DNA from 4 places in the Streptomyces sp. NPDC005423 genome. Region 1 is predicted to be linked to each of the others. Evidence: riboswitches for the same ligand, from Rfam matches in the RefSeq annotation. Region 1 holds a riboswitch; each other region holds the start of a gene.
What was found. A riboswitch is a leader RNA that binds a small molecule or an ion and turns the genes downstream of it on or off. The one in region 1 is predicted to bind thiamine pyrophosphate.
Positions count from the first base shown of each region.

Region 1 (5,022 bases):
TGCCGGGCGAAGTTCCGGGCCAGGTTGCGGCCCATCACGGCCAGGCCGGTGACGCCGATCTGCGCGGTCGCCTTCATGGTGTGCTCCTCGGGCGGCGGGCGGGCGGAGCGCTCGGCGCGGTTCCGCCCCTGTACCGGTCAGATACGGACGGTGGCCCCCGAGGCGTTCACCAAGATCATGAATCGGTCGCCGCGGAACCTCCGCGCGTCCGCCAGCCGTGGTCGACCGGACCGATCCCGCCGCCGAGCGCGAACCCGGCCGCGATCGCCCCGGTGACGTAGCTCTTGGCCCGCCGCACCGCCTCCGGGACCGGCAACCCCCCGGCCAGACCGACCGCCACGGCCGACGCGAGGGTGCAACCCGTGCCATGCGTATGCCGGTTGTCGTGCCGGGGCGCGCGCAGCCAGTGCTCCTCCCGGCCGTCGGTGAGCAGGTCCACGGCGTCCCCGGGCAGATGGCCGCCCTTCACCAGCGCCCAGCGCGGCCCGTACGCCAACACCGCGTCGGCGGCCCGCCGCAGGTCCGCCTCCTCCTCGACCACGACGCCGGTCAGCTCCGCCACCTCGCCGAGATTCGGCGTGGCCACCGTCGCCACCGGCAGCAACCGGGTCCGTACGGCGTCCAGCGCGTCCTCGGCCAGCAGCCGGTCCCCGTGCTTGGAGACGCCGACCGGGTCCACGACGACCGGCACCCGCACCCCCGCGAGCAGTTCGGCCACCGCTGTCACCAGGGCGGGGGAGGAGAGCATCCCGGTCTTCACGGCGTCGACCCCGATGTCGTCCACCACGCTGCGGAACTGGGCCCGCACCGCCTCCACCGGCAGCTCCCAAGCGCCCTGCACACCAAGGGAGTTCTGCGCGGTGACCGCGGTCAGGACACTCATCCCGTGGGCGCCGAGCGCCTGCGCCGTCTTCAGGTCGGCCTGGATGCCGGCACCGCCGCCGGAGTCGGACCCGGCGACCGTCAGCACCCGGAGCGGGGCGGTCATACGGCGCTCTCCGTACGGACGTCGCTGGCGGTCCCCGAGCGGACGCGGCGCAGGCGGGGCGGCGCGTACAGGGCGAGCGCGGCCACGAACGCCACGTAGTACGAGAGGTCGGCGCCGTGCAGCGCGCGGGCCACCGGACCGACGTAGAGGCCGGTGTCCATGAACGGCACCGCCGCGGCGAAGGCGCCGACGAAGGCGAGTACGGGCGGCAACCCCGCCTGCGGGCGGGCGAGTTCGACGGCGAGGTCTACGGTGTCGCCGTCCCGCAGCCGGGACCGGGCGAACCAGTCGACGACGACGATCGCCACGAAGCCGGGGATCCAGTAACCGACGAACAGCAGCACGTTCTGGAAGCGGGCAGTCGTGTCGGCCGCGTGCATCCACAGCACCAGCGGGAAGCCGAGCGCCGCGGCGACGGCGGCCGCCGCCGGGCGCGGCAGCCGCACCCCCAGGGTCTGCGCTGCCAGGGAACCGCTGTAGTCGTTCATGGCGTTGCTGCACAGGGCCGCCAACGCCACGGCCAGCAGCCCGAATCCGCCCACCACCCCGCCGCCGAGCAGCCGGCGCACCCCGCCGGCGGTCTGGTCGGTCAGCACCGACGCACCCCACAGCCCGAGCGCCTGGACGGCGACGAACGACAGCACGAGCCCGGCGAGCGCGCACCCGAACATCCGCGACCGGGATGTGCCGCTCGGCAGATAGCGGCTGAAGTCACTGGCGTACGGCGCCCAGGACAGGCTCAGGCTGAGCGCGATGGTGCTGGTCAGCACGGCCGCCCCGGCCCGGTCGCCGCCGGTGACGGTGGAGCTCGTCGTGAGGTGGACGCCGTCGAGGAGACGCCAGGCGATCAGTGCGAAGGCGGTCCCGAGCACGAACGTCATCACGGTCTGGAGCCGGTGGACGGCCTCGTAGCCGAGGACGCCCAGCGCGCCCTGCCCGGCCATCAGCACCAGCACGCCGAACCAGAAGGGCCAGCCGCAGAGTTGGGCCAGCGCGTCCCCGCCGAAGAGTCCGATCAGCGCGTCCCAGGCGATCGAGGAGAACCACTGCAACAGCGCGGGCACGGTCACCGACCGGCCGAACGCGAGCCGGGCGAGCGGCAGTTGGCCCGCGCCGGTGCGACTGCCCCAGGTGCCGAGGCAGGCGGTGGGCAGTGCGCCCACCAAGGTGCCGACGACCACCGCGGTGAGGGCGGTGGCGAAGTCCAGGCCGAGCGTGCCGCCGATGGTCCCGGTGAAGACGCCCGTCATGGTCAGATTCGGCGCGAACCACACCGTGAACAGCCGCCCGGCGCCGCCGTAGCGACGGTTCTCGGGGACGGGCTCGATGCCGTGGCCCTCCACCCGGAGGTCGCCGGGGGCCGAGGGCATCCGCCCGTCGAAGACGTCCGGGCCGGTGCCGGCGGGCACCCCGCCGGGAACATGCGCCAATGGCATGGAAGACATCCCTCCGCCAGTACGAACTGGTTCAGGTTCGACGGGTGTGATCTCAGCCCTCGCGGGGGCACCCCGTGTCCGGTTACGGCGCAGAGCCTAACCCGAATCCCTCGTACGCCGGTACGGGAGTCAGCCCGCCGTCGCCACCCGACGGGTCACGAACCCGATGAGCGCGGCGACCGCCGACAGGATCGCGACGCTGGTGAGCGCCGTGGGCAGCGAGAACCAGTCGGCCATGAACCCGATGGCGGGCGGTCCGAGCAGCATGCCGCCGTAGCCGAGTGTGGAGGCGATGGCCACACCGCTCGGCCCGGCGAGCGCGCCGGCGCGTTCGACGGCGACCGGGAAGAGGTTGGCGAGGCCCAGTCCGGTGATCGCGAAACCGGCGAGCACCGCCCAGACGGACGGGGCGAGCGCGCCGAGCAGTGTCCCCGCCGCGGCCGTGGCACCGCCCGCCACCAGGGTCCGGGTCTGCCCGAGCCGTTCCAGCAGGGCCGTGCCGCTCGCCCGGCCGATCGTCATGGCGAGCGCGAAGCACGAGTAGCCCGCCGCCGCGAGCCCTGGACGGGCGCCGAGGTCCTGCTGGAGGTGGAGGGCACCCCAGTCGGCCATCGCACCCTCGCCGTACGCCGTGCACAGGGCGATGAGGCCGAAGACGACGACCAGCCACCGGGTGGGAGGCGGCAGACGGCGGCGGGTGCCTTTGCCGGGGCGCGGGGCGTCGGCGGGCACGGGGGGTTCGATGCGGAGCAGGGCGCGTCCGGCGACGGCCGTCACCAGCAGGCCGGTCACCGTCAGGCCGAGGAGATGCCGGGTGGGCGAGACGGCCCCGGCGACCAGCCCGCCGAGGCCGGCGCCGATCATCCCGCCCAGGCTGAAGGCCGCGTGGAAACTGGGCATGATCGGCCGCCGGAGCGCGGCGACCAGATCGACCGCCGCGCTGTTGAAGGCCACGTTGAGCCCGCCGTACCCCACGCCGAGGACGACGAGCGTGGCGCCGAGGGCGAGTGCGGAGTGGGTGAGCGGCGGCAGGGCGATGCTCAGCGAGAGCAGCACCGCGCAGCCGACGGTGACGCGATGGCTGCCGTAACGGTGGCAGAGGCGGCCGGTGACCATCATCGTGAGGACGGCGCCCGCCGAGACGCCCAGCAGCGCGAGGCCGAGGGTGCCGGCGGAGGCGCCGGTCCGCTGCTTGATGGCGGGGATGCGGACGATCCACCCGGCGAAGAGGAATCCGTCGAGGGCGAAGAAGACGGTGATGACCAGCCGGAGCCGGCTGAGCGCGCGGTCGGGTGCGGGGGTGGCCGTGCTGGGTTTGTTTATGAGCGGCACAAAACGCAGGCTAGGTGCGGGGGAGGGAGCGCCACAAGGGAACGGCCGCCTTCCGCGAGGCAGCCTCAGCGCTCCGGCCGCTGCTGCCTGATGCGCTGTGCGACCTCGCTGTTCTCGGTCTCCCACCACGGCCGTACGAGATCCGGCGCCGGTGTGCCGGCCGGCGAGGAAGCCGTGGGCACCGCCCGCACCAGCTCGGTCTCCAGGCGGCGGTCCAGGGCGACGGACTCGGCGCGGTCGGTCCGCGCCCACTGGACCAGGATCGCCAACAGGAAGGGCAGCGCCACCAGTTCGGCGATGCTGACCATCGCGCCGCCGCCCACCTGCTGGTCGTGCCGGACGTCGGGGGACCAGGACGGGGCGTGGCTCAGGTACCAGGCTCCGGCGATCAGGGTGCCGTGCGTCATCACCACGATGCCCGGCACGGCATCGAAGATCCCGTCGAGGAACACCAGCGCCGCCCGCACGGGATGGGTGCACCACCTCGGCAGCGTCTCCTCGCGGGTGAGCACCGGCACCACGAACAGGGAACCCGCCAGCAGCAGATGGAGATACATCAGCTGGTGCAGCCAGTTCACGCGCAGGGCGGTCTCGAAGTACGGGGTGAAGTACACCGTCAGCTCGGTCGTGAGCACCAGGGCGGTGCTGACCAGCGGGAAGGTGAGCAGCCGTACCAGCCGCCCGGTCATCGCCCGCCGGACCCGCTCGGCCCGCCGCTCGGGCAGCGCGCGGACGGCCAGTCCCAGCGGATCGCCGAGCGCCAGGCCGAGCGGGGCGACCAGGTCGAGGAGGATGTTCTGCACGGCGGCCGGCCAGAACAGCACGCGGTCGTAGACGGCCAGCGCGGACATCGTGGCCACGACGAGCGCGCCGAGCCCGAGCAGGGCGAAGGCCGCGACGCGGGGGACGGGCCAGGGTTCGCCCCGGCGCCGCAGCCGTACGACGCCCCAGGCGTACAGCCCGCCGAGCAGCAGGACGAGCAGCAGTGCGGGCAGGTCCGGTTCCCACGCGGAGAACAGCCGCCCGGTCGTGAGCTGCGGCGGACTCCCCATCGCGATCTACCTCCGTGCCGTGCGCGTCGGACCGTCTTCCGGCGGACCCGCCGCAGCACTGTACGCCGCCGGGTTCATACCGAATCCCTACCTCTGCGCCCTCGCGGCACCGGACCGCGCCGGGGCCGGACCGCCGGGGTGACAAGGGCGGCACGCGATCCCCTCTTACTTCAATGGTGTCGATCTCTCGTGATGAGAGTTGACTTGCATGAGG
Region 1 covers NZ_JBEXET010000028.1:2,008-7,029, reverse strand. The annotation lists gene gndA (NADP-dependent phosphogluconate dehydrogenase) at 1-77, opposite strand, end outside; gene thiD (bifunctional hydroxymethylpyrimidine kinase/phosphomethylpyrimidine kinase) at 176-988, opposite strand; gene ABZT12_RS25970 (cytosine permease) at 985-2,424, opposite strand; TPP riboswitch at 2,416-2,509, opposite strand; gene ABZT12_RS25965 (MFS transporter) at 2,554-3,756, opposite strand; gene ABZT12_RS25960 (cytochrome c oxidase assembly protein) at 3,822-4,808, opposite strand.

Region 2 (5,022 bases), on a different contig from region 1:
GTACGACGAAGGGCACGCCGACCAGCGCCTGCGCGAGCGGCACCAGGATCCACGAACTCCGCAGCTCCAGCGGCGGCTTGTCGAGGGCGATCAGGAACCCGAAGCCCACGGTCACCGCCGACACCCCCAGCGGCAGCATCAGCAGCGCGTCGAACCCCCGCACCAGCCGGTCCGCGACGGGGGTGCCGGCGTTCTGGCGAAGCCGGGAAGGGGGGAGCCGGGTCAGGGCCGCGGCGGCGAGTCCGCCGATCACCACGGCGATGCCGGTGGCGGCGACCGCGTACTCCAGGGAGTTGCCGATCGCCGCGATCGGCGCGACCAGGAAGGTGCCGCCGTCGGCGCTGGTCAGCGCCCGGTAGTAGCGGAAGCCGGGGGCGTCGAGCGAGCGGGCGACGAGCACGGCCAACGGCAGCAGGAGCAGCACGGCGACGGAGACCAGGACCCCGCCCAGCAGCGCCCACTGGCCGGCCCCGCGCGGCCGTCGCGCCGTCCCCGCCGGATCGACCAGCCGCAGGACGCTCTCCCGCCGCCGTACCGTCCGGGCGTGTACGGCGAGGATCGCGCCGACCGCGACGAACTGCACGATCGTCAGCACGGCGGCCGTGGAGAGGTCGAAGAGCTCCGACGTCTGCCGGTAGATCTCCACCTCCAGGGTGGAGAACGTCGGTCCGCCCAGGATCTGCACCACACCGAACGAGGTGAAGGTGAAGAGGAACACCATCAGCGCGGCGGCTGCCACGGCCGGGGCGAGCGCCGGCAGCGTGACCCGCCGCCAGGCCCCCCACCGGGACGCGCCGAGCACCCGCGCGGCCTCCTCCTGACGCGGGTCGAGCTGCGCCCAGAGGCCGCCCACCGTCCGGACGACGACCGCGTAGTTGAAGAAGACGTGCGCGAGCAGGATGGCCCAGACGGTCGTGTCCAGCCGTACGCCCCACAGGTCGTCGAGGAGGCCGCCGCGGCCGACGAGCGCGAGGAAGGCCGTACCGACGACGACCGTCGGCAGCACGAAGGGGACCGTCACGGCGGCCCTCAGCACCTGCTTGCCCGGGAAGGCGAAGCGGGCGAAGACGTAGGCGCCCGGCAGCGCGACCAGCAGGGTGAGCGCGGTGGAGGCGAACGCCTGCCAGGTGGTGAACCAGAGCACGTGCCGGATGTCGGACCGGGCGAGCACGTCCCCGATCCGGCCGAGCCGCCAGACCCCGTCCGGGTGCAGGCCGCGCGCGACGATCGCGGCGACCGGGTAGGCGAAGAACACCGCGAAGAACGCGACGGGCCCGGCCATCAGCCCGAGCCGCACCGCGCTCCCCCGGCGGCGCCCGCGCCCGGCTACTTCAGTACGAGAGAGGTCCACGACTTGACCCACTGGTCACGGTTGGCGGCGATCTTCGACGGCGCCATGGTCTCGGGGTCCTTGGCCGCGGGACCGTACGCGGTGAACTCGGCCGGCACCTTGGCGCCCTCGACCACCGGGTAGACGAACATGTTGAGCGGCATGTCCTCCTGGAACTCTTTGGAGACCAGGAAGTCGATGAACGCCTTGCCGCCCTTGGTGTTGCCCGCGTTGCTCAGCAGCCCCGCGTACTCGGTCTGCCGGAAGCAGGTGCCCTGCGCGACGGCGGTGGGCGCGGTGGACGGCTTCGGGTCCGCGTAGACGACCTCGGCGGGCGGCGAGGAGGCGTAGGAGACGACGAGCGGCCGGTCGGCGCCCGCCTTCCTGCCGCCGGCGGAACCGGAGAACTCCTCGTCGTACGCCTGCTCCCAGCCGTCGACGACCTTCACGCCGTTCGCCCTGAGCTTCTTCCAGTACGCCTGCCAGCCGTCGTCGCCGTACTGGGCCGCGGTGCCCAGCAGGAAGCCGAGACCCGGCGAGGAGGTGGCCGCGTTCTCGGTGACGAGGAGGTTCTTGTACGCGGGCTCGGCGAGGTCGGCGAAGGAGCTCGGCGGGGCCAGCTTGTGCTTGCTGAAGTAGGCCTTGTCGTAGTTGACGCAGATGTCCCCGGTGTCGATCGGCGTGACCCGGTGCCGGCTCTGGTCTACGCGGTACTTCGGCAGGACCCGGTCGGCGCCCTTCGCGGCGTAGGACTGGAAGAGACCGTTGTCGAGCGCGCGGGAGAGGAGGGTGTTGTCGACGCCGAAGAAGACGTCGCCCTGGGGGTTGTCCTTGGTCAGGATCGCCTTGTTGACGGCCTGGCCGGCGTCGCCGTCCTTGAGGACCCTGACCGTGTAGCCGGACCGCTTCTCGAAGTCCTTGATCACGCTCTTCGACGCGGCCCACGAGTCGTGGCTGACGAGCGTGACGGTCTTGGAGTCCCCGCCGCTGCCGCCGCCGGACGAGCCGCACGCGGAGAGCGTGACGAGACCGAGCCCGAGGGCCGCGGCGAGGAACGTTCTGGCGGGCGTCCCGGCATGGCTTCTGTCGTGCACTGGATTCCTCCTGGATGACCAGGAAGAGACGCGGCCCTGCCCGGGGTCCTCGCGGAACCCGGGCAGGGCGCAACAGCTTGAGTGATGACCGAACTTCCTACCCAGAATGACCTGGGCGAGGTTCAGAGGGTCTGCGGTTCTCCCGCACTCTCAGCGCTGTGGCGCTCCCCTGTCGGAATATGAAGATGTACCTGCACCGGTCAGACTACCGCTCGGTCGCGGCGAGCTGACCGCAGGCGCCGTCGATCTCCTGGCCGCGGGTGTCCCGCACGGTCACCGGCACCCCGTGCGCCGCGATCGCCTCCACGAAGGCCTTCTCGTCCTCGGGGCGCGAGGCGGTCCACTTGGAACCCGGCGTCGGGTTCAGCGGGATCAGGTTGACGTGCACGGGCTTGCCCCTGAGGAGCCGCCCGAGCCGGTCACCGCGCCACGCCTGGTCGTTGATGTCACGGATCAGCGCGTACTCGATGGAGAGCCGGCGCCCGGACTTCGCCGCGTACTCCCAGCCCGCGTCGAGGACCTCGCGCACCTTCCACCGCGTGTTCACCGGGACCAGCGTGTCGCGCAGATCGTCGTCCGGGGCGTGCAGCGAGATCGCGAGCCGGCACTTGAAGCCCTCGTCGGCGAACCGGTGGATCGCCGGCACCAGTCCCACGGTCGAGACGGTGATCCCGCGCTGCGAGAGGCCCAGCCCGTCCGGCTCCGGGTCGGTGAGCGCGCGAACGGCGCCGACCACCCGCTTGTAGTTGGCGAGGGGCTCGCCCATCCCCATGAACACGATGTTGCTCAGCCGGGCCGGCCCGCCGGGAATCTCCCCGTCGCGCAGCGCCCGCATCCCGTCCACGATCTGGTGCACGATCTCGGCGGTCGAGAGGTTCCGGTCGAGCCCGGCCTGCCCGGTGGCGCAGAACGGGCAGTTCATCCCGCATCCGGCCTGCGAACTGATGCACATGGTCACCCGGTCCGGGTACCGCATCAGCACGGACTCCACCAGCGTCCCGTCGAAGAGCCGCCACAGCGTCTTACGGGTGGTGTCCTGGTCCGTCGACAGATGCCGTACGACCGTCATCAGCTCCGGAAGCAGCGCGTCCCGCAGCTTGGCGCGCGAACCGGCGGGGATGTCGGTCCACTGCTCGGGATCGTGCGCGAACCGCGCGAAGTAGTGCTGCGAGAGCTGCCGAGCGCGGAACGGCTTCTCACCGACCGCGGCGACCGCTTCCTTCCGCTCGGCAGGCGAGAGGTCGGCAAGATGCCGCGGCGGCTTCTGAGCTCCGCGGGGGGCGACGAAAGTAAGTTCTCCGGGTGCAGGCATAACCCTTCCAGTGTCGCAGATCAACTCCGGTGGCCCGGCCGGAGCGGGGTGGGGGGTGGTCACCTGTGGCTACCGACAGCCGGCGTCGGCCGGCTCCGCACGGGCCGGGGAGGGCCAGGAGCAGGGGCGGAGGGCTCAGCTGTCGCGATCGCTACTTCTTGGACGGGTGCCGTCAGTGGCGGCAGCTTGGAGCAACGCGGTATCTCGACAACTGTGGGGGCCGGTCGCCCCGTTGCCGCCGTCGTTCGCTGCTCGTCCGCAGGCGACGTGCACCGGGGCAAGTAAGCGCTCCCGCACCGCTGTTGGCGCCAAGCCAGCCTGAGTCCACGCCCGTTCCGGCACGGAAGTCACACGGACTGCAGTGGGAACTCGGCCGCCGGCGTCGCCCGCCCCCTCTTCGCCGGCGTCGCCGTCAGCTCGTTGTGCGCGCGGACGCGGTCAGGAGTTCTCGGCGCGTGTTGATCCAGTGCCCGGCGACGACGAGCAGTCCGATCGTGGCGGCCACGGCGACCAGGACAAGGGTGGGGAATCCGTCGTCTCCGTCCGGGTAGCGGTCACCGCACAGCCGGACCAGCCGAGGTCGCTCACGGGCTGCCTCCAGGCACACCCGGTCGCCCTTCCGGGGAGGGGGATAACCGCCGTTGGGTGCCTTGCGGACGGTGTGCCGTCGGCCTGCCACGGTGTACACGATCTCACCGCGAACGGGCTCCCCCTTGCCGGTTGACAGCACGACGCGGGAGACGACGCCCGTAACGCGTATCCCGGTCTCGTCGAGCAACTCCGCCTGCTGCCACTCGCGCAGCATCATGGCTCCTATGAGCCCGATGGCGCCCAGGAGGACCGCGGCGAGGAGCGCGTGCCACCGCTGCTTCGGGGCCCGGATCCGCAGACTTCGCAACGACCCCTCATCCTTCTGCGCGAGGCTCGACGTACTCCCGAGACTTGTGCACCACTCGGCGTTTCCGCTTACGCCGCCCCCCTGTCTCCGCCGCGACGCGTCGGAACTGCGATCCCAGGGCGCGGAACGGGCACAACCCCGTCAGTGTCGCAGACATACGAAGAGGGGCTCGCCGTCCTGTGGACAACGTGCCCCTCCCGTACGGAACCGCTGGTCAGCGGTGCGTGTCGGTCAGCCGGCGCCGACGAAGAGGACCAGCAGGAGCCACACCACCGGCGCTGTCGGCAGCAGTGAGTCCAGTCGGTCCATGATGCCGCCGTGGCCCGGGAGCAAGGTGCCCATGTCCTTGATGCCCAGGTCGCGCTTGATCATGGACTCGCCGAGGTCG
Region 2 covers NZ_JBEXET010000010.1:97,987-103,008, forward strand. The annotation lists gene ABZT12_RS14180 (iron ABC transporter permease) at 1-1,351, opposite strand, end outside; gene ABZT12_RS14185 (thiamine ABC transporter substrate-binding protein) at 1,327-2,424, opposite strand; TPP riboswitch at 2,501-2,605, opposite strand; gene rlmN (23S rRNA (adenine(2503)-C(2))-methyltransferase RlmN) at 2,630-3,736, opposite strand; gene ABZT12_RS14195 (hypothetical protein) at 4,149-4,634, opposite strand; gene ABZT12_RS14200 (phosphatidate cytidylyltransferase) at 4,866-5,022, opposite strand, start outside.
Region 2: it holds a riboswitch for thiamine pyrophosphate, as region 1 does, so the genes downstream of both, ABZT12_RS14185 (thiamine ABC transporter substrate-binding protein) here and ABZT12_RS25970 (cytosine permease) in region 1, are expected to answer to the same signal.

Region 3 (5,022 bases), on a different contig from region 1:
CCGACGGACAGCGGCTCAACCCCGAACAGCTGCGCACCATGGCGCTGAACGCCACCGAACTCATCACGGCGGCGGCAGCGACCGAGTACCAGCACTACGTGAAGGTCCGCGAGGAACTGCGCCGACCGGCGCCGTCCGCCCCTTCCTCCGTCGACGAGACCGGCTCCGGGGAACCGGTCATCGGCGCGATGGGGCTCGCCACCACCCTGGGGGAGGCGGGCGAGGGTGCGGGCGCCGTCGCGGTCGCCGCCGTCCTCACCCCCGTCCTCGCCGGTACGGCCGCGGCGATCTTCCTCCTCGTCGGCTACACCCTCAAGATGCTCGACCCCGAGCCGGCGTTCGCCAAGACCATGCTCACCGCCGGCTGGGTGTTCGGCGCGATGGCCGCCGCCGCGATCCTCGTCGCCGCCGTCGGACTCCTCCTCACCGCCCTGCGCAACAGGCCCTCGCTGGAGAGCGGGCCCTACGGCGAGCCGGACGGTGAGGTGGCACTGGCCAGGGATGCCTGGCACGAAGCCCTGTTGGAGCGCGGGATGCTGCCGTTTCTACAGGAGGCGCTCTCCGCCCCGGGTACGGCGGCGCTGCGCCGCACACCTTCGCCGGCCCCCAGCCGTATCCCGCACCTGGGTTACGGCCGCCCCGGCTTCAGCAGCCCCGACGAGGGCTCCGCCCCGGGCCATCGCCCGAGTTTCTCCAGCCCGGACTTCTCCAGCCCGGACTTCGGGGGGCCGGAACACCAGCCGGAGTAACCCCTCGGCTTGCGCCCCCGCCTTCGGGGAGCGCAAGCCGAAGACCCGGCCTCCGTACCGGCTCGCTGAGCGGCGCTAGGCCCGACGGTCAGTCGACCACCGGCAGATACACCTTGCTCCCGCCGGCCGCGAACTCCTTCGACTTCTGGAGCATGCCCGCGGCGATCTCCTCGGGTGACGCCCCCGCCTCCGCCGTGCCGCCGAACTGCTCCGTGATGCTCTGGCTGATCCTCATGGAGCAGAACTTCGGCCCGCACATCGAGCAGAAGTGGGCCGTCTTGGCGGGCTCGGCCGGCAGCGTCTCGTCGTGGAACGCCCGTGCCGTGTCCGGATCGAGGGCCAGGTTGAACTGGTCCTCCCAGCGGAACTCGAAGCGGGCGTCGGACAGCGCGTCGTCCCAGTCCTGCGCACCGGGATGCCCTTTGGCGAGGTCGGCCGCATGGGCGGCGATCTTGTAGGTGATGACGCCGGTCTTGACGTCGTCGCGATCAGGCAGGCCCAGGTGCTCCTTGGGCGTCACATAGCAGAGCATGGCCGTGCCCCACCAGGCGATCATGGCGGCACCTATGCCGGAGGTGATGTGGTCGTACGCCGGCGCAACGTCCGTGGTCAGCGGGCCGAGCGTATAGAACGGAGCTTCATCACAGATCTCCTGCTGGAGGTCGATGTTCTCCTTGATCTTGTGCATCGGGACGTGGCCCGGGCCCTCGATCATGGTCTGTACGTTGAAACGCTTCGCGACCGTGTTGAGTTCCCCGAGCGTCCTCAACTCCGCGAACTGGGCAGCGTCGTTGGCGTCCGCGATCGAGCCGGGCCGCAGACCGTCGCCGAGCGAGTACGTGACGTCGTAGGCGGCGAGGATCTCGCAGAGTTCCTCGAAGTTCTCGTAGAGGAACGACTCCTTGTGGTGGGCCAGGCACCAGGCCGCCATGATCGATCCGCCCCGCGAGACGATGCCCGTCTTGCGGTTCGCCGTCAGCGGCACGTACGGCAGCCGCACGCCCGCGTGGACGGTCATGTAGTCGACGCCCTGTTCGGCCTGCTCGACGACCGTGTCCTTGTAGATCTCCCAGGTCAGTTCCTCGGCCCTGCCGTCGACCTTTTCCAGGGCCTGGTAGAGCGGCACCGTGCCGATGGGGACGGGGGAGTTGCGCAGCACCCACTCGCGGGTGGTGTGGATGTTGCGGCCCGTAGACAGGTCCATGACCGTGTCGGCGCCCCAGCGGGTGGCCCACGTCATCTTCTCCACCTCCTCCTCGATGGATGAAGTGACCGCCGAATTGCCGATGTTGGCGTTGACCTTCACCAGGAACCGCTTGCCGATGATCATCGGCTCGCTCTCCGGATGGTTCACGTTGGCCGGCAGCACCGCCCGTCCGGCCGCGATCTCCGCCCGGACCACCTTGGCCGGAACGTTCTCCCGTAGGGCCACGAAGTCCATCTCGGCCGTGATCTCGCCCCGCCGTGCGTAGGCGAGTTGGGTGACCGCCGTCCCGTCACGACCCCGGCGCGGCTGCCTCGGCCGTCCGGGGAACACCGCGTCGAGGTTGCGCAGACCGCCGCGTGGCGAGGTGTGCTTGATGCCGTCGTCCTCGGGCCGGACCGGCCGTCCCGCGTACTCCTCGGTGTCGCCGCGAGCGATGATCCAGTTCTCCCGCAGCGGTACCAGCCCTCGGCGGACGTCGGTGTCGACGAGCGGATCGGTGTACGGGCCGGAGGTGTCGTACAGCGTGACGGATTTCCCGTTGGTGAGATGGACCTGACGGACCGGCACCCGCAGATCGGGGCGCGCACCCCCGAGGTACGCCTTGTGCCAGCCGATGGGCCTCCCGGCCTCCCTGGCAGACGAGCCGGTCGGCGAGCCGTCCGTCGCGTGCTGCGTGACGGCAGGCGTGCGTGCGTCCTTGTGGGTCATGAGACCTACTCCCTACGCCGGCATTACCCGGTAACAGGTTCAGCGGTCGACGCAGCGATTTCGGTCCGCCGGTGTTTCCTGTGAAACATCACTCGATACAGCTGACGTTTCACGTGAAACATCGCAGACACGGAGGTCAGCGCCCTCTCAGCCCGGTGCTCCGAGCTCCCGCGTGTGCAAAGGTGGCTCCACGCTAGCGTCATGTGTGGCGCGGTGAACAGTGCGCCTCCGCCGTTCTTGCGATGATCGGGCGGTGACCGCGACCCAGCAGCCCCCGTACCCGTCACCCGGGCCACCTCATGCACACGGCGCCGGAGAGGGCGAAGGCCATGGACAGGCTGAGCATCGCGAAGCCGTCGCCGGAGGTGGGCACGACTCGGGCGGCAGACGCGGTTCCGGGAGCGGTGGCGGTCACGGCCATTCCCACAGTCATGGGCCGGCCGCTCCCGTCTCGCGCCAACTGCGCAAGGTCATCGCCGCGATCCTGATCCCCTTCGCCGCGGCGGTCGTCGTCGGGCTTGTAGTGCTGTGGCCGGGCGGTGCCCCGCCGCACCAGCGCACCGGGGTCGGCTTCGACCGACAGACGCACCAGGCGACGGTCAGCAAGGTCGTGAGGGTGAGCTGCAAGTCGGTGAACGCGTCGGGGAGTTCGTCGACCGACGACTCCTCCACCGCCGACGGTTCGTCGGGCGAGGAGGGGGGCGGCACCTGCAAGAAGGCGACCGTCCGGGTGGACACCGGCAAGGACAAGGGCCGTACGTTCACGGAGATCGTGCAGCCGGACCAGTCACGGCAGTTGCACCAGGGCGAAAAGGTCGTGGTCGCCTATGAGCCCACCGCGCCCAAAAACCTGCAGTACTCGGTCAGTGATGTGAACCGTCAGTTCCCGATGGCGCTGCTCGCCGGGATCTTCGCGCTGGCCGTCGTGGTGGTGGGCCGACTGCGGGGCGTCATGGCGCTGGTCGCGCTGGCCGTCAGCTTCATGGTGCTGACGTTCTTCATCCTGCCCGCGATCCTGCACGGCTCGAATCCGCTGATCGTGGCGGTGGTGGGCGCGAGCGCGATCATGCTCATCGCCCTCTACATGTGTCACGGCCTGTCGGCCCGTACGTCGGTGGCGGTGCTCGGCACACTCATGTCGCTGATCCTGATCGGCGTTCTGGGCTCGCTGTTCATCGGCTGGGCGGCACTCACGGGCAACACGGACGACAACACCGGCCTGATCCATGGCCTCTATCCGTCGATCGACATGAGTGGTCTGCTGCTCGCCGGCGTCATCATCGGTTCGCTCGGTGTGCTGGACGACGTGACGGTGACGCAGACGTCGGCGGTCTGGGAACTGCACGACGCCAATCCGTCGATGGGCTGGCGCGGGCTGTACCGGGCGGGCATCCGGATCGGCCGCGACCACATCGCCTCCGTCGTCAACACGCTCGTCCTCGCGTACGCGGGCGCGGCGCTGCCGTTGCTGCTGCTGTTCTCCATCGCGCAGAGCAGCGTGGGGACGGTCGCCAACAGCGAACTGGTCGCCGAGGAGGTCGTACGCACGCTGGTGGGGTCGATCGGTCTGGTCGCGTCGGTACCGGTCACCACACTGTTGGCCGCCCTGGTCGTCTCGGCGGACCGGCCGGCCCCGGGGACGGCCCCGGCAGCGGTGGCGGGATCGGGCGCGGCACCGGCACCGGCACGCGGCGGGAAGGGCCGGCGCCGCAAGCACTGATGGCCGTGGGCGACGTAGCGACGCGAGGGGCGGGGTGGCGGGTGGCGGTGTGTGCCCCCGTCTCCGTGGCGGCACCACATGTCGGGCTGACGGCCGGTGTGGCTCGCGGCCTCGGGTGAGCAGAAGCGATACACCAGCGCGGCGTGGTGTGGTGCGCGATAACGGCTTCAGCCCGCGCTCTGCTCCTCCGCCAGGATGCGGTAGAGGACCTCGTCGAGGTGGGTGTCGTAGTCGTCCAGCGCCGCCTCCTGGCCCAGCGGCACCAGCTTGTCGGTGCGGTCCAGAAAGGCCACCAGGGGGGCCGCGCCGGAGCGGAACACCGCCTGGTCGCCGCCGACCTGAAGCCGGATCAGCACCTCGCCCAGCGTCTCGGCATCGACGGGTGCGATACGCACGTCGCCCTCTCCGCACGCCCGGCCCACTCCGTCGATCAACAACTCGCGTCCGAAGGTCCAGGTCACCGGCGCGTCCCCGGGCAGATGGAAGGTCAGCCGTACTGCGTAGGGATCGCGCGTCTCGTAGCCCAGTTCCACCGGGATACGGAAGGAGAGCTCCTCGGACACGAGGAAGCTCATCATGACCTCAGCCTGCACGGACTCACGCATCGCCCATCCCGTCATGTGCCGTCGACCGGCCCG
Region 3 covers NZ_JBEXET010000001.1:650,083-655,104, reverse strand. The annotation lists gene ABZT12_RS03080 (hypothetical protein) at 1-749, shown strand, start outside; gene thiC (phosphomethylpyrimidine synthase ThiC) at 838-2,664, opposite strand; TPP riboswitch at 2,657-2,846, opposite strand; gene ABZT12_RS03070 (YibE/F family protein) at 2,918-4,384, shown strand; gene ABZT12_RS03065 (SsgA family sporulation/cell division regulator) at 4,552-4,989, opposite strand.
Region 3: it holds a riboswitch for thiamine pyrophosphate, as region 1 does, so the genes downstream of both, thiC (phosphomethylpyrimidine synthase ThiC) here and ABZT12_RS25970 (cytosine permease) in region 1, are expected to answer to the same signal.

Region 4 (5,022 bases), on a different contig from region 1:
GGCGTCGGCCATGACCCGGAGGTGCTCCAGTTCCTCGGCGGCCTCCATGCCCTTGTCGCGCAGCTGCACGACGTCCACGCCGCCGGCCAGGACCGCGTCCAGGAACTCGGGGAGGTCGCCCTGGCGTCTGCGGGCGTCCGTGCAGAGATAGACCCGGGCGTCGGCGAGCGCCGCACGCGCGGCGTCGGCAGCGTCGGCGGTGTCGGGCATACGTGCATCCCCCTGTGGTCGTGGTGCCTGGCGCGATGGTGCCGTTGCGCCTGGTGCGAGGCGCCGTGGTGCTCGGTACGTGGCGCCGTGGTGCTCGGTACCTGGTGTCCGGTGCCGTGCGGAGGGGTGCGGGCCGCGACCGAGCGTCGCCGCGGCCCGCCGCCCCGGGGAGGGTTCGGATCAGACGGCGAGCGCCTGGGCGCGGCGCTTCACCTCCGTGCCGCGATTCTCGCTCAGCGCCTGCGCGGGGGTGCCGGGCAGGCTCGGGTCGGGGGTGAAGAGCCACTCAAGCATCTCTTCGTCGGAGAAGCCGTCGTCCCTGAGCAGCGTCAAGGTGCCGGTCAGGCCCTTGACGACCTTCTGCTCGGCCCCGTCGATGAAGTCGGCGGGAACGTGCAGCGCGCGGTTCTCACCACGGCGTACGGCGATGAGCTGGCCCTCCTTGACCAGCTGCCGCACCCGTGTCACCTCGACATCGAGCATCTCCGCGATGTCGGGGAGGGTGAGCCAGGCAGGGACGAGAGCATCGATCTTTGCGTCAATCTCGGTCACGTAAACAGCGTGCCATCCCGGACTGACAGTCGGAAGCCGGGCCGGTCCGACCCGGGGGGACAAACCCTCGCGAACTACCGCACGGCGGCCTTCATCGGGCGCGCGGGATCGGCCAGCAGCGCGGCGTCCACCGCGGTGCCCGCCTCGATGAGCCGACGGCCCTGCGCCAGGTCGCGGGGGCGTCCCACCGCGAGCAGGGCGACCAGCCGCTCCCCGCGCAGCCAGCACACCGACCAGGCCGGGTCGGACGGGTCGCCGCGCCACAGGGTCGTGTCGGCGGAGGCGTGGTGGCCGGCGTACTGGACGAAGCGGCCGAACTGCTCGGACCAGAAGTACGGCACCGGGTCGTACACCGCCGGCTCCTCGCCGACGATGTTCGCGGCGACCGTGCGGGGCCCCTGAAGGGCGTTGTCCCAGTGGTGGACGAGCAGGCGCTCGGCGTACCGGCCGGAAGGGAAGGAGACGCAGTCGCCGACCGCGTACACGTCCGGCACCGAGGTGCGCAGCCGTTCGTCGGCGAGGACCTCCCGGTGGGCGCCGAGGGCGATACCGGAGCCGGTCAGCCAGCCCGTGGCGGGCCGCGCCCCGATGCCTACCACGACGGCGTCGGCGGGCACCCGGGAGCCGTCGTCGAGGACGACGGAGCCGGGCTCGACGCGCCGCACGCGCGCGTGCGTGCGCAGCGAGGCGCCGGCGTCCGCGTACCAGGCGGCCATCGGCGCGGCCACCTCGGCGGGCAGCGCGCCCGCGAGCGGCCGGTCGGCGGCCTCCACGACGGTCACCGCGCAGCCCGCCTCGCGCGCGGCCGTGGCGAACTCGGCGCCGATCCAGCCCGCGCCGACGACCACGATGTCGTGCCGGCCGGCGAGCACGGGCCGCAGCCGCTCGGCGTCGTCCAGGGTGCGCAGCAGATGCACCCCGGGGATGCCGTCGGCGCCCGGCAGCCGGATCGGCTCGGCCCCCGTCGCGAGGACCAGCACGTCGTAGGGGACGGCCCCCCGCGGGGTGTCGAGTTCGTGGTCGGCGGTGCGGACGCCCGTCACCTCGCGGCCCAGCCGGAGTCCGATGCCGAGCGCCTCGAAGTCGACGTCGAAGGCGGAGCCCTCGGCCTTCCCGAGGAGTACGGCCTTGGAGAGCGGGGGGCGGTCGTAGGGCTGGTGGGGTTCCGCGCCGATCAGGGTGACGGTGCCGGTGAAGCCCTGGTCGCGCAGGGCGACGGCGGTCTGCACCCCGGCCATGCCCGCGCCGACGACGACCACGCGCCGTCCTGGTGACGTGCCCTGTTCCCGTGTCTGCTCGCTCACCCGGTCACCATAGCCACCTGATGATCCGTCAGTCAGCGGGCGTGTCAGGTGACCTGTTCCACAACGCTGGTCCCGCTGCCCGGCTGCGACTCCCACTCCCAGCGCTCCTCCAGGCGCACCCGGCCGTCGGCGAGCACGGCCACCCGGGAGACGCAGTGCCCGGAGGAGGTGCTCCCGTCCCGCTTCAGCTGTACGTACCGGAAGTCGAGCCGGTCGCCGTCCCGGGTGCCGACCAGATGGCCGCGCTCCACGTCACCGCCCGCGTACTCGGCCCAGATGACGCCGTCCTTCTCGTGGTAGGCGAACCGGGTGCGCGTGCCGACCTGTCCGGGCGCCTGGTCGGCGACCGGGGCGAGGACGAGTCCGTCGAGGGACGGGAGGGAAGACGGGAGAGGAGTCGTAAGGGAAGGGCGCATCGGCCGGAACTCCTGCACCGGGAGCCGGGGCTCCCTTACTGAGAGACGTGACAGCGGATTAGGCTGGCCACCGTAAAGCACTCGCGGGAGCCCGGACGCACCGGGCTGAGAGGGAGGCTGGCGGCCTCCGACCGTACGAACCTGATCCGGGTCATGCCGGCGAAGGGAGGGGCTGGACGCCCATGTCGCCCACACGCACCTCAGACGTCCTCGTGGTCGGGGGCGGGATCATCGGCCTGGTGACGGCCTGGCGGGCCGCGCAACGCGGGCTGGCGACCGCCGTCGTGGACCCCGAGCCGGGCGGCGGGGCCGCCCAGGTCGCCGCCGGGATGCTGGCCCCGGTCACCGAACTGCACCACGGGGAGCAGACCCTGCTGGCGCTGAACCTGGAGTCGGCGCGCCGCTACCCGTCCTTCGTCGCCGAGCTGGCCGAGCTCACCGGCCTCGACCTCGGCTACCGCGCGTGCGGCACGCTGGCCGTCGCGCTCGACGCCGACGACCGCGCCGAACTGCGGGAGCTGCACGCCCTGCAACGGCGTTCGGGCCTGGACTCCGAGTGGCTCACCGGGCGCGACTGCCGGCGTCTGGAGCCGATGCTCGCGCCGGGCGTGCGCGGGGGGCTCAGGGTCGACGGCGACCACCAGGTCGACCCGCGGCGGCTGGCGGCGGCGCTGGTGGCCGCCTGCGAGCACGCCGGGGTCGTCCTCCACCGGGCGTGGGCGGAGCGGCTCACGGTGGGACGGGACCGCGCCACGGGCGTCGTCACCGGTGCGGGCACCGCGCTCACCGCGGACCATGTGGTGCTCGCCGGCGGCAGTCTCAGCGGCCGGCTCAAGGGCGTCCCCGCCGAGGTGCTGCCGCCCGTACGGCCGGTGAAGGGGCAGGTGCTGCGGCTGACGGTGCCCGCGCGGTACGCGCCGTTCCTGAGCCGCACCGTGCGGGCCGTGGTCCGCGGCGGCCAGGTCTATCTGGTGCCGCGCGAGAACGGCGAGCTGGTCGTCGGGGCCACCAGCGAGGAGCTGGGGTGGGACACCACGGTCACCGCCGGGGGCGTCTACGAGCTGCTGCGCGACGCGCACGAGCTGGTCCCCGGGATCACCGAACTGCCGCTCACCGAGACCCGGGCGGGACTGCGCCCCGGCTCCCCCGACAACGCGCCGCTGCTCGGCCCCACCGAACTGCCGGGACTCCTGCTGGCCACCGGGCACCACCGCAACGGTGTGCTGCTCACACCGGTCACCGGGGACGCCCTCGCCCACGCGCTCACCACCGGTGAACTCCCGGACGGGGCCCGCCCGTTCACCCCGAAGCGTTTCTCTCTCCTGGAGCAGCCCGCATGAACATCTCCGTCAACGGGGAGCCCCGGGAGATCGCTTCCGGCACGCCCCTCGACACCCTGGTGCGGTCGCTCGCCCCGGCCCCCTCCGGAGTGGCCGCCGCCCTCAACGAGACCGTCGTCCCGCGCGCGCAGTGGCCCTCCACGTCGCTTGCCGAGGGGGACCGCGTCGAGGTCCTCACCGCCGTCCAGGGAGGCTGACCCATGGCCGACGACCCCTTCGTCCTCGCCGGTACGACCCTCACGTCCCGGCTGATCATGGGCACCGGCGGGGCACCCAGCCTCGACGTCCTGGAGCGCGCCCTGGTGGCCTCCGGGACCGAGCTGACCACGGTGGCGATGCGCCGCGTGGACGCCTCGGTGCACGGCTCGGTGCTCTCCGTCCTGGACCGGCTCGGCATCCGGGTGCTGCCGAACACGGCGGGCTGTTTCACCGCCGGGGAGGCCGTACTGACCGCCCGACTGGCCCGGGAGGCGCTCGGCACCGGCCTGGTGAAGCTGGAGGTCATCGCCGACGAGCGGACGCTGCTGCCGGACCCGATCGAGCTGCTGGACGCGGCGGAGACCCTCGTCGACGACGGGTTCACGGTGCTGCCGTACACGAACGACGATCCGGTGCTGGCGCGGAAGCTGGAGGACGTGGGCTGTGCCGCGATCATGCCGCTCGGCTCGCCGATCGGCTCCGGCCTGGGCATCCGCAACCCGCACAACTTCCAGCTGATCACCGAGCACGCGCGCGTGCCGGTGATCCTGGACGCGGGAGCCGGTACGGCGTCCGACGCGGCGTTCGCGATGGAGCTGGGGTGCGCGGGTGTGATGCTCGCCTCGGCGGTGACCCGGGCGCAGGAGCCGGTGCTGATGGCCGCGGCGATGCGCCACGCGGTGGAGGCGGGACGCCTCGCCCACCGGGCGGGCCGCATCCCCCGGCGCCACTTCGCGCAGGCCTCCTCCCCCGTCGAGGGCCGCGCCCGGCTCGATCCGGAGCGCCCCGCGTTCCAGGCAAAGTAGCGTCGTCCGCCCGGAGGGCGGGGCCTGCGGCGTCTGGTGCTGGGGGTACCTCCCACGCCCTTCAGGCAGTGGGGGACCATCGCAAGGCGGAGGGTCGTCCGCGTACTGGGCGTACGCGGGCGATCCCGACAACGCGGCGTGGGGGTCCCCCGGCCGAAGGCTGGGGGAGTGCCGTGCCCGGCGTCGCAGGCCATAC
Region 4 covers NZ_JBEXET010000014.1:43,582-48,603, reverse strand. The annotation lists gene thiE (thiamine phosphate synthase) at 1-210, opposite strand, end outside; gene ABZT12_RS17215 (Rv2175c family DNA-binding protein) at 391-762, opposite strand; gene ABZT12_RS17210 (FAD-dependent oxidoreductase) at 837-2,066, opposite strand; gene ABZT12_RS17205 (hypothetical protein) at 2,111-2,482, opposite strand; TPP riboswitch at 2,556-2,667, shown strand; gene thiO (glycine oxidase ThiO) at 2,665-3,822, shown strand; gene thiS (sulfur carrier protein ThiS) at 3,819-4,019, shown strand; gene ABZT12_RS17190 (thiazole synthase) at 4,023-4,826, shown strand.
Region 4: it holds a riboswitch for thiamine pyrophosphate, as region 1 does, so the genes downstream of both, thiO (glycine oxidase ThiO) here and ABZT12_RS25970 (cytosine permease) in region 1, are expected to answer to the same signal.